One region of the Streptomyces sp. NPDC012888 genome, then DNA from elsewhere that is predicted to be linked to it. Evidence: riboswitches for the same ligand, from Rfam matches in the RefSeq annotation. Region 1 holds a riboswitch; each other region holds the start of a gene.
The links. A riboswitch is a leader RNA that binds a small molecule or an ion and turns the genes downstream of it on or off. The one in region 1 is predicted to bind cyclic di-AMP.

Region 1 (3,939 bases):
CCCGGTGACCATCGCCAAGGCGGGCGGGGACCCGGTCAACGCGGGTTCGATGCTCGCGGTGCTGGGCCTGGGTGCCCAGGGTGGCGAGGAGATCGTGCTCGCGTCGGAGGCCGAGGGCGCGGAGGCCGCTCTCGACCGTCTGGCGAAGCTGGTCGCCGAGGGTCTCGAAGAGCTCCCCGAGACCGTCTGACCCCTTCGGGTTCGGCGCCGGTACGCACGCGAAGCCGCGGCTCCCCTTCAGGGCCGCGGCTTCCGTCGTTTTCACGGGTGCTCCGTCGCGCCGCCCGTCCCGGGTGAATCTCCCGGCTGGCCGAATTCCGTAATGGCCCGGCCCCGCGAGCAGACCGAATTGGTCAGGGGTGAATTCCGGACAGGCGCTCCGCATTTCCCGCCGCCGCGCGAACGCGCGAATTCGAAACGCGGGGCGGTTCCCCCGGTCTTTGTATACGGCTCGTGTTAATGCCGGCCGCTCGCCGTGTTTACGGCACGTTGCGGTTCCCTCACCGCCACGGACGGCCACACCCGGATCCGGTGGGCCCCCAGCGCGCGTTCCGCGTGGGCCGCGGCCAGCGCCCGGGCCCGCTCGGCGTCCCGGCGCGCCAGCGCGTCCACGATCGCCGCGTGGTCCGCCCAGGACTCCACCGGCCGGGCCGGCGCCTGCACCGTGTACATCCAGGCGACCTTGTGCCGGAGCTGGGCGAGCAGGGCGATCAGCCCGGGGCTGCCCGAGGCCTGGGCCAGCGTCTCGTGGAACCAGCCGCCCAGGGCCCGCAGGTCCTCGACCTGCCCCTGCCGCGCCCGCCCCTGGCCCAGCCGGACCAGGCCGCGCAGTACCTTCAGGTGCCCGTCCGTACGCCGCCGGGCCGCCCGGGAGGCCGCCAGCGGCTCGAGCAGCGCCCGCAGCTCCAGCAGGTCGGCCGCCTCCTGCTCGGTCGGCTCGGCCACGCACGCCCCGGCGTGGCGCCGGGTGGTGACGAAGCCCTCGGACTCCAGCGTGCGCAGCGCCTCGCGCACCGGGACGCGGGAAACTCCGTATCGCCGGGCCAGCACTTCTTCGGTGAGTCTCGCGCCGGGCTGGAATACCCCGCCCACGATGTCGTCGCGGATTGCCGAGCACACCGCACGCGCTGGAATACGCAAGACAGACCTCCGCCTCATGACCGGTGCCATTGTCCCGACTCTATTGCAGAATGCCGCAATTTCCGAGCGGAGTCGGGAATCGGCCGGGAGCGGGAACGGGAGCAGGAACGGGAGCGGGAACGGGAAGACCCCGGCCGGTGGGAACCGGGCCGGGGTCTTCCCGTGAGCGCGGGGGTCGCCTCGGGTCAGACGGTGACGCCGTGCGAGCGGAGGTAGGCGATCGGGTCGATGTCCGAGCCGTACTCCGAGCCGCTGCGGGCCTCGAAGTGGAGGTGCGGGCCGCTGGAGTTGCCGGTGGAGCCGGAGAGCCCGATCTGCTGCCCGGCGCTGACCTGCTGGCCGGCGCGGACGCTCAGCGAGGACATGTGGGCGTACTGGGTGTACGTGCCGTCCGCGTGCTTGATGACCACGTTGTTGCCGTAGGCGCCGCCGTAGCCGGCCTCGACGACGGTGCCCATGCCGACGGCGCGGACCACGGTGCCGGAGGCGGCGTGGAAGTCGATGCCGGTGTGGCTGCCGGAGGACCACATGCTGCCGCCGGCCTTGTACGAGGTGGAGACGTACGAGTCGGCCAGCGGGGAGACGAAGGTGTTCATGCGCTTGCGCTCGGCCTCGCGGGCGGCGCGCTCGGCGGCCTCGCGCTCGGCCTTGGCGCGGGCCTCGGCCATGCGCTTGGCCTCGGCGGCCCGCTGCTTCGCCTCGGCCTCGGCGGCGGCCTTGGCCGCGGCCGCGTCGGCGGCGTGCTGCTGGGCCTGGGCCTGGTCCTCGATGTCGCCGGCGACGTCGTCCGCGACGACGACGGCGTTCAGGCCGGTGTCCTGGGCCGAGTTGTCGTTGTTGTCGGCGGCGAAGGCCGGAGCGGCGAAGGAACCGACGACGCCCGTGGTGGCCAGGGCGGCGATACCGGCGATGCCGGCGGTCTTCTTGCTCAGACGGCTGGAGCCACGGTGCTTACCGGCGGCACGACTGCCAAACGCCATGGAGAGGCTGATCCTTTCCTTCCCTCTCGCCTACCGGGTTAGCTGACGGGTTCGGAGCAGGAAGGTCTCCTACGGGCCCCCTCTTGCGAGGCGGTCCGATTCACCCCAGGGACTGTGTGGGTCCCCGGCTCCCCAGGCTCGCGCCTGACGGGGACTCGGCGATCGCTGTCCGGTGCCGCGGGTGCGGCTGTTGCAGCTGACGGACAGCGGGACCGACGCTAGGCGGATCATCAGTCAATCACCAAACAGAGAGGCCTTTTTGTTACCCACGCCACACCGCATACAGGAAACCTCTCCAGCAAAGCGGACATTGACGGCACAAAGCGGCCCCGGTGGACGAACCACCGGGGCCCTTCGTCAAAACGCGCTGCGCCGGGGTCAGTTGGCGACCACGGTCACCTCTCCGATGCCGAGCGCCCGGACCGGCTCCTCGATCTGTGAGGCGTCACCCACCAGGACCGTGACCAGCCGGTCCACGGGGAAGGCGCTGACCACCGCCGAAGTGGCCTCCACCGTGCCGGTTTCGGCCAGCCGCGCGTACAACCGGGCCTGGTAGTCGTCCGGGAGCCGCTGCTCGACCTGGTCGGCGAGGGTGCCCGCGACGGAGGCCGCCGTCTCGAACTTCAGCGGAGCCACGCCCACCAGGTTCTGCACCGCCACGTCCCGTTCGGCGTCGGTGAGTCCGCCCTCGGCGAGGGTACGGAGGACCTTCCAGAGGTCCTCCAGCGCCGGGCCGGTGTTCGGGGTGTCCACCGAGCCGCTGATGGCCAGCATGGCGGCGCCGGTGCCCTCCTCGGTGGAGCGCAGGACCTGCCCGAAGGCGCGCACCCCGTAGGTGTAGCCCTTCTCCTCGCGCAGCACCTTGTCCAGGCGCGAGGTGAGGGTGCCGCCGAGGCAGTAGGTGCCCAGCACCTGGGCGGCCCACACCCGGTCGTGCCGGTCCGGGCCGATCCGGCCGATCAGCAGCTGCGTCTGGACGGCGCCCGGCCGGTCCACGATGACCACGCGCCCGGTGTCGTCGGCGGTGACGGGCGGAACCGGGCGCGGTGCGGCCGCACCGCCGGTCCAGGTCCCCAGGGTGTCCGCGAGGACCGCGTCCAGGTCGGTCCCGGTGTAGTCGCCGACGACCACGGCGGTCGCCGTGGCGGGCCGTACGTGGGCCTCGTAGAAGGCGCGGACGGCGGCGGAGTCGATCCGGGCGACGGTCTCCTCGGTGCCCTGGCGGGGCCGGGACATCCGCAGGGCGGCCGGGAACAGCTCCTTGGACAGCTGCTTCGCGGCCCGGCGCTGCGGGTTGGCCAGCTCGTGCGGGATCTCGTCGAGCCGGTTGCGGACCAGCCGGTCCACCTCGCTGTCGGCGAAGGCGGGGGCCCGCAGGGCCTCGGCGAGCAGGCCGAGGGCCTTCGGCAGCCGGGACGCCGGGACCTCCAGGGAGACCCGGACGCCCGGGTGGTCGGCGTGCGCGTCGAGGGTGGCCCCACAACGCTCCAGCTCGGCGGCGAACTCCTCCGCCGAGTGCTTGTCGGTGCCCTCGGAGAGCGCCCGCGCCATGATCGTGGCCACGCCGTCCAGACCCTCGGGCTCGGCGTCCAGCGGGGCGTCGAGGACGATCTCGACCGCCACCACCTGCTGGCCGGGACGGTGGCACCGCAGCACGGTCAGGCCGTTGGCCAGCGTGCCGCGCTCCGGGGCCGGGAAGGCCCACGGCTTGGCCTGGCCGGCCTGGGGCTGCGGGTGGAAGGTCATCGTGACGGCTGCGGTCTCGCTCACTGCTCCGCCCCCTCGTTCTCGTTCTCGTCGTTCCCGGCGGCGTTCAGCG
Region 2 (3,939 bases), on a different contig from region 1:
GTGGCGGGCGCCCACCGGGTTCTGGAAGACGCCGTCGGCGAAGTTCGGGGAGCGGCGGATGCGCTCCATCCGGGCGCCGGTCGGGTCCGCGCCGAATGCTGCGGAGCGCAGTTCGCGCATCCGCTGGCGCAACGGGCGGGAGCCGGGACGGGAGCCGGTCAAGGCGCCTCCTGGGGGCGTGCTGGTGGGTCGGTAGAGACGGTCTCTGCCCTCCCCAACGCGTACCGCGGCCGGAGGATTCCGGATGCGGCCCCCGTCCCCGTGGGTCACAGGGGCAGCAGGTCCGGCCGCTTGGGTTCCACGTGGTCTCCGGAGGATTCCCCGCGCAGCCGCCGTCCGATCCACGGTACGAGGTGTTCGCGGGCCCATTGGATGTTGTCGCGGGTGGCCTCGGCGGAGCCGCGGGGGCGCAGCGGCGGCCAGGGCTGGTCGGGGTCGGCGGGGACGTCCAGGCCGAGGACCTGGGCGGCGCGCAGGGCGACGCGGGTGTGGCCCTCGGGAGACAGGTGCAGCCGGTCGCCGTCCCAGGCCCGGCGGTCCTGGATGGACCTGAGGGACCAGAGGTCGAGCACGGGGCAGTCGTAGCGGTCGGCGATGGCGCGCACGTGGGCGCTGTAGGTGGCGACCTTGCCGCGGATGTGGCGGAGCACGGGTACGCCGCGGGTGTCGAAGCCGGTGGTGATCATGACGCGGCCGACGGCGCCGGTGAGGTCGGCGACGGCCGCCTCGAAGCGTTCGGCCACGTCGTCGGGGTCGCTGCCGGGGCGGATGATGTCGTTTCCGCCGGCGCAGAAGCTGACCAGGTCGGGTGCGAGCTCCTTGGCCCGCGGCACCTGCTCGGCCACGATCTGGTCGAGCAGCCGGCCCCGTACGGCGAGGTTGGCGTAGCGGAAGTCGTGCTCGTCGCGGCGGTCGCCCAGGAGGACGGCCAGCCTGTCGGCCCAGCCGACGAAGGAGTCTCCCGGTCCCGGGTCCCCGACTCCTTCGGTGAAACTGTCGCCGAGCGCCACGTACGAGCCAATGGCCTGGAATGTCTGAGTCGTCGAGTCGTCGCCTGCCACGTCGCCATATCTTTCACGCAAGACTGTGACCTACGCGACCGTAGCCATGGGTTGACGGACCGTGATCTTTGCCACGAGTCGGACCGGAATAGGCCCGGAGCCGGGAATCCCCCTCGGATTCCCGGCTCCCGGTCGTCTGCGGACGGAAGAATCCGTCAGATTCCCACGCCCTTCGAGCGCAGGTAGCTCAGCGGGTTGACGTCGGAGCCGTACGCGGGGCCGGTCCGGATCTCGAAGTGCAGGTGCGGGCCCGTGGAGTTGCCGGTGGAGCCGACCAGGCCGACCTGCTGGCCCGCCTTGACGGTCTGGCCGACCGAGACGGACAGCTGGGACATGTGGCCGTACTGCGAGTAGTGGCCGTCGGCGTGCCGGATGACGACCTCGTTGCCGTACGAGCCGCCCCAGCCCGCCTTGACCACGGTGCCGGCGCCGACGGCCTTGACGCTGGTGCCGAAGGTCGCGGCGAAGTCGACGCCGGAGTGGGTGCCGCTGGACCACATCGCGCCGCTGGCGCCGTACGGGGTGGAGACGCGGGCGGTGACCGGGGCGACGAACCCGGCGGCGGAGGCGCCGGAGGTGGAGGTGGAGGTGGAGGTGGAGGTGGAGGTGGAGCCGGACGGGGCCTCGGCCTCGGGGGCTGCCCGGCGGGGCGCCGGGGCGCTCTCCTGGCGGGGAGCGGGGACCGGCGCGGCCTCGGCGGGGGCTTCGACCGGAGCCTCGGCCGGGGCTTCGGCGCGAGCCTCGGCGGGGGCCTCGGCCCGTGCGCCGGCCGGCTGCGCGGCGGCTCCGCCGAACTGCAGCCGCAGGCCGGGGTGGATGAGGGAGGGGTCGGAGCCGACGGCCTCGCGGTTGTCCGCGTAGAGCCGCTCCCACCCGCCGGAGATGTCCTGGTCCTGGGCGATTTGCGACAGGCAGTCACCCGGCACGACGGTGTAGACGGAACGGGCCTTCTGCGGCGCGGCGGCGGGGGCGGCCGGAGCAGCCGGAGCGGTCTGCGGCACGGAGGCGGTCCGCTGGGCGGGGATCTTGCCGCCCGCCTGGGCGGCGGGCAGCTCGACCGCGTTCGCACCGGCGGCGCCGAGCAGCGGGAGCGCGAGGGCCGCGCCGCCGGTGCCGGCCGCGACGAAACCGCGGGTTATCGGGCTGGACTTGGGGCGGCGGTGCTTACCCTTTCCGGGCATGGCTCTTTCCTCTCCGGCGCCTGCGAGGTGAGCTGTCGGGTTCGGACTGGAGATGTCCGGCCTCACATGCGGACATGTACGGCTTCACCCCTAGCCGCAGCGGAAAGAAGATCCGTTGCGGCGGCCTACCTGGTTCCCCCGCTCCTGCCGCGCTCATGAATGGTCGGGTGCGGTTTCCCGGGTGGCGGCAGGATTTGGCGGTCCACCCGGATCGGGGCTGACCGTAATCGAGTTCGGTGGCACGGAACAAGCCATGAATTCAGCGGACTATTCGTCAGCTTCGGGGGCCGGCGCGATTACGGTCACCCTCCGTCCATTCCCGGGCGTCAACGGCCTTTCCAGCAGGGGAATTCGACTTTCCCCGTCCGCCACGCAACGTCACCGTATGATCCTGCTCACGAGCCGGAACCGACGCGGAGGAGTCCACGTGACGCAGCAGATACCCCACCCTTCGTCCATCGAGCCCGAACTGTCCGGTGTGCGCAACTTCCGTGATGTGGGCGGTTTGTCGACGACGGACGGACGACGGGTCAGGTCGGGACGACTCTTCCGAAGCGGACATCTGGCACATGCCACCGAAACCGACGCAGAGTTTCTCGGATCGCTCGGGCTGCACACCATCTTCGACTTCCGCAACGCCGCCGACGTCACCCTCGAGGGCCCCGACGTGGTGCTCCCCGGCGTCCGGAACGTGAACATCCCGCTCTCCGACCCGGCGGACGGCAAGGAGTTCTGGAAGATGGTCCGCGACGGCGACCTGGAGCAGCTGCGCCGGCTGCTCGGCGACGGCAGGGCCGCGGCCCGGATGGAGGACTCCTACCGGCGGATGGTCCGCACCCGTACCGCCGAGCACAGCCGGGTCCTGCACGCCCTGGCCGAGGACAGCGTGCCCGCGCTGATGCACTGCGCGGCCGGCAAGGACCGGGCCGGCCTGTCCGTCGCGGTCACGCTCCTCGCCCTGGGCGTGGACCGGCCCGCCGTCATGGCCGACTACCTGGAGTCCAACGCCCCGCACCGCCGCTACCGGGTCCGGCGGGGCAGCGACTCCCCCGAGGCCCGCTCCCCCGAGGTGATGGCCCTCCTGGCGCCCCTGTTCGACGCCCGGGCCGGGTACCTGTCCGCGGCCTTCGAGACCATCGACGAGACCTGGGGAGGCGTGGACGCGTACCTGGCCGAGGGCCTCGGCCTCTCCCCCGAGACCCTCGGCCGGCTCCGCGAGCGGCTGCTGGACTGACCGCAGGAGCAGGCCGTCAGCGGTTCGCGACGGCCTGCTTCACCAGGGTGCGGCCGAACTCCCACATCAGGCCGCCGCCCTCGTGGGCCTCGTCCATCACCGCCCGGAAGGCGGTGACGAACCGGTCCACGTCCCGCTCGTCCACCACCAGCGGCGGGATCAGCTTGATGACCTCCAGGTGGTCCCCGGAGACCTGGGTGAGGATCCGGTGCCGCTGGAGCAGCGGCACCACCACCATCTGCGCGAACAGGCCCTTGCGGGCCGTCTGGAGCATCGCCCACCGGCTGCGCAGCCCCAGCGAGGACGGCCGCCCGAACTCGATGCCGACCATCAGGCCGCGGCCGCGCACCTGGTGCAGCAGCTCGTACTCGCCCACCAGCGCGGCCAGCCGTCCGCGCAGCAGGTCACCCATGGTCCGCGCACGGGCCACGAGCCCCTCCTGCTCCATCGCCGACAGGACGGC
Region 3 (3,939 bases), on a different contig from region 1:
GACACCCTGGACCTCTCCCGGAGTGACAACCAGCACCTCGGCTACGGCCACGGGATCCACTACTGCCTGGGTGCCCCGCTGGCCCGGCTGGAGGGCCAGACCGCCCTCGCGACTTTGCTGACGCGGATTCCGGATCTGGCCCTGGCCGTACCCCCGGAGGACCTGCGCTGGCGCGGCGGGCTGATCATGCGTGGCCTGCGCACCCTTCCGGTGAGGTTCACACCCAGCAAACCCACTGACCCGGAGTCAGTCCACCAGTCGCCCCCTGACCGGCCAATGTGACCTTCGCGTGATCTGCGCTGCATCGACTTGTGACAGACGTTCGAGGAGCGCTAGGTTCCGTCACCTCCCCGCAGTCACGCGAAAGGTCACCCTCATGCGTTCCGGGAACGGCCGTCACAGAAGACCCCGCCAGGCCCCCGCCATCGTGGTCACCGCCGGAGTCACCGGCTCCGCGCTCGCCCTGCCGCTGCTCGCGGCCACGGGCGCGAACGCCGCCGAGGCGGGTACCTGGGACAAGGTCGCCGAGTGCGAGAGCGGCGGCAGTTGGAGTGCCGACACCGGCAACGGCGCTTACGGCGGCCTCCAGTTCACCCAGGAGCAGTGGAAGGACGCCGGCGGGCTCGACTACGCCCCGCGCGCCGACCTCGCCAGCCGCTCGCAGCAGATCACCGTGGCCGAACGGGTGCTGGCCGCCGAGGGCCCGTCGGCCTGGGGCCAGTGCGGCGTGTCCGCCGGGCTCACCCTGAACGGGCCGTCCGCCGGGGTGGACCCGGGCGCGCCGGAGGCCGACGCCAAGGCCCCGGAGCGCCCGGAGGAGACCTTCGCCCGGCCGGACACCCACCTCCCGGCCACGCCCGGCGGGGTGTTCGCCCCCGGCACCATGCCCGCACCGCTGCCCCCGGCGTCCAGCGGGCCGACGGCCCCGGTCACGCCGGCGCCGACCGTACCGACGACGCCGACCGCGCCGACGACGCCGACCGCGCCCACGGTGCCCACGGCGCCGACCACGCCGACGGCTCCCACCACGCCGACCGCGCCGACTGACCCGACCGCTCCGGTCGCGCCGCCCGTGACGGACGCCCCGGGCATCCCGGGCATTCCCACCAACCCGACCACACCCGGCACTCCGGGCCTTCCGGGTGGGCCGGGCACTCCGGTCATACCGACCGATCCCACGTCACCTTCCGCCCCCGGCAACCCCGCTGACCCCACCGCACCCATCGGCCCCGCCGACCCCACGGCGCCCACCGCCCCCGGCGGCACCACGGAGCCCACCGCCCCCGGCGCCGGGTCGGGCACCGGGAAGCACCGCGGGGCGCCCGCGGTGGAGTCCCCGACCGCCCCCGACGCCACTTCGGAGTCGAAGTACACGGTCCAGCCGGGCGACAACCTGTCGAGCATCGCGGACCAGCAGGGGGTCAAGGGCGGCTGGAGCGCCCTGTACAAGGCCAACGAGCAGGTCATCGGTGGCGACGCCGACCTCATCAAGCCGGGTCAGAATCTGGATGTAACCCACGAATAGGGCGAGTTCAGTGCCCCGGAAAGCGCTTAATGTCCGCTTCGTGTAAGTGAGACATGCGTCTCTTCCGCCCAACTGGCGTGTCCTACCTGTGACCTTCCGGGAACCGGCCCCTCACCTGCGCAAACACCCCTCCGGGGAGCGCAAGTAGGGGCCGTTTCGCGCTCGAAACGCACGTTGAAGATCCGGGCGGGACCTGTCTACCTTCTGAATCGCCCGCCACCGTGGGCTCCTTCGACCGCATCGCCGAATCCTGCCGGCGGACGGAGGGAACAGTCGTCGCTTCGAGCGCCGAAGGCAGGAGCGGGGGAACCAAGGTTTCCGCCGGAAGGCGGCCGTCTGACCGGCGGTCACCGACCGGCTAGGGGTTAAGCCACGCGCTAGGACGCGTGACCGGGCAACTCACTCGCCCGAACCCGACAGCTCACCTCGCAGGCGTCGGTGAGGAGAAGTTCCATGCTGCTTTCCGGCAAGGGCAAGCACCGCCGCGCCTCCAAGGCCACCCGCGTCGTCGCGCTCGCCGGTGTCGTCGGCGCCGCCGCGGCCGCCCCGCTGATGGCCGCGGGCACCGCCAACGCCGCCACGGCCTCGCAGTGGGACGCCGTCGCCCAGTGCGAGTCCGGCGGCAACTGGTCCATCAACACCGGCAACGGCTACTACGGCGGCCTCCAGTTCTCCGCGTCCACCTGGGCCGCGTTCGGCGGCAAGTCCTACGCCCCGCAGGCCAACCAGGCCAGCAAGGCGCAGCAGATAGCCATCGCCGAGAAGGTCCTCAAGGGCCAGGGCAAGGGCGCCTGGCCGCACTGCGGCAAGGGCCTGACCAACGCCGCGTACAACGGCGGCGGCTCCACCGGCACCTCGAACGGGTCCTCCTCCAAGGGCAAGACCGAGACCCGGAAGACGGAGTCCAAGAAGGAGACCAAGCGCACCGAGACCACCACCCGGTCCGAGCGCACCCAGACTCCGGCCCCGTCGAAGCCCGCCGCCAAGCCGGCCGCCCCCAAGACGGGCAACGGGTCCTACGAGGTGAAGGCCGGGGACACCCTCGGTGCCATCGCCGACGCCCACCAGATCCAGGGTGGCTGGGAGAAGCTGCACGACCTGAACAAGGACATCGTGCCGGACGCCGACCTGATCTTCCCGGGCCAGAAGCTGAACCTCTCCTGACCCCGCCCCTTCCGGGCACCCACACCCGCCCGGTGCGTCCCCGACGCACCGGGCGGCTGTGCGTCCGCACCCCTCCGCGGACCCCTCCGCAAGGGTCGTATGTCCTGGAAGGCAGGTATTCGGGCCCTTTTTCGTCCCAGGACCCGGGCGGTCGGCTGGCCGACCGCCCGAAGCCGGTTAGGCTCTAGTCCGGCAGGGCCGTGCCACGGTCCGAGCGCCACCGCACATCTCGCGTCACATCCCAGAAGGAGATGCTCGTGCCGTCCATCGACGTCGTCGTAGCCCGGGAAATCCTGGACTCCCGAGGCAATCCCACGGTCGAGGTCGAGGTAGGCCTCGACGACGGCAGCACCGGCCGTGCTGCAGTTCCCTCCGGCGCCTCCACGGGTGCCTTCGAGGCCATTGAGCTCCGCGACGGGGACCCCAGCCGCTACATGGGCAAGGGCGTGGAGAAGGCCGTCCTGGCCGTCATCGAGCAGATCGGCCCCGAGCTGGTCGGCTACGACGCCACCGAGCAGCGCCTGATCGACCAGGCCATGTTCGACCTGGACGCCACCGACAACAAGGGCTCCCTCGGCGCCAACGCCATCCTCGGCGTCTCCCTGGCCGTGGCCCACGCCGCCTCCGAGGCCTCGGACCTGCCGCTCTTCCGCTACCTCGGCGGACCGAACGCGCACCTGCTGCCCGTTCCGATGATGAACATCCTCAACGGCGGCTCGCACGCCGACTCCAACGTGGACATCCAGGAGTTCATGATCGCGCCGATCGGCGCGGAGTCCTTCTCCGAGGCGCTGCGCTGGGGCACCGAGGTCTACCACACCCTCAAGAAGGTGCTGAAGGACAAGGGCCTCTCCACCGGCCTCGGCGACGAGGGCGGCTTCGCCCCGAACCTCGGCTCCAACCGCGAGGCCCTGGACCTCATCCTCGAGGCCATCAAGCAGGCCGGCTACGCCCCCGGCAAGGACATCGCGCTCGCGCTCGACGTCGCCGCGTCCGAGTTCTACAAGGACGGCAAGTACGAGTTCGAGGGCCAGTCCCGCTCGGCCGCCGAGATGACCGAGTACTACGAGGAGCTCGTCTCCGCGTACCCGCTGGTCTCCATCGAGGACCCGCTGTTCGAGGACGACTGGGCCGGCTGGAAGGTCATCACCGAGAAGCTCGGCGCCAAGGTCCAGCTCGTCGGCGACGACCTGTTCGTCACCAACCCGGAGCGCCTGGCCCGCGGCATCGAGGAGGGCACCGCCAACGCC

Region 2: linked by a shared signal. The riboswitch ahead of ACFY61_RS22430 (LysM peptidoglycan-binding domain-containing M23 family metallopeptidase) and the one ahead of ACFY61_RS04445 (M23 family metallopeptidase) in region 1 are both predicted to bind cyclic di-AMP.
Region 3: linked by a shared signal. The riboswitch ahead of ACFY61_RS18285 (transglycosylase family protein) and the one ahead of ACFY61_RS04445 (M23 family metallopeptidase) in region 1 are both predicted to bind cyclic di-AMP.

Annotation. Positions count from the first base shown of each region.
Region 1 is NZ_JBIBBM010000002.1:459,008-462,946, forward strand. Features, by position in the region: gene ACFY61_RS04435 (HPr family phosphocarrier protein) at 1-190, shown strand, start outside; gene ACFY61_RS04440 (GntR family transcriptional regulator) at 457-1,140, opposite strand; gene ACFY61_RS04445 (M23 family metallopeptidase) at 1,326-2,120, opposite strand; cyclic di-AMP (ydaO/yuaA leader) riboswitch at 2,133-2,291, opposite strand; gene ACFY61_RS04450 (M16 family metallopeptidase) at 2,499-3,866, opposite strand; gene ACFY61_RS04455 (M16 family metallopeptidase) at 3,887-3,939, opposite strand, start outside.
Region 2 is NZ_JBIBBM010000013.1:49,395-53,333, reverse strand. Features, by position in the region: gene ACFY61_RS22440 (MBL fold metallo-hydrolase) at 1-120, opposite strand, end outside; gene ACFY61_RS22435 (SGNH/GDSL hydrolase family protein) at 267-1,061, opposite strand; gene ACFY61_RS22430 (LysM peptidoglycan-binding domain-containing M23 family metallopeptidase) at 1,217-2,242, opposite strand; cyclic di-AMP (ydaO/yuaA leader) riboswitch at 2,245-2,418, opposite strand; gene ACFY61_RS22425 (tyrosine-protein phosphatase) at 2,670-3,476, shown strand; gene ACFY61_RS22420 (aspartate aminotransferase family protein) at 3,493-3,939, opposite strand, start outside.
Region 3 is NZ_JBIBBM010000009.1:221,501-225,439, forward strand. Features, by position in the region: gene ACFY61_RS18275 (cytochrome P450) at 1-282, shown strand, start outside; gene ACFY61_RS18280 (transglycosylase family protein) at 377-1,525, shown strand; cyclic di-AMP (ydaO/yuaA leader) riboswitch at 1,802-1,975, shown strand; gene ACFY61_RS18285 (transglycosylase family protein) at 1,979-2,689, shown strand; gene eno (phosphopyruvate hydratase) at 2,941-3,939, shown strand, end outside.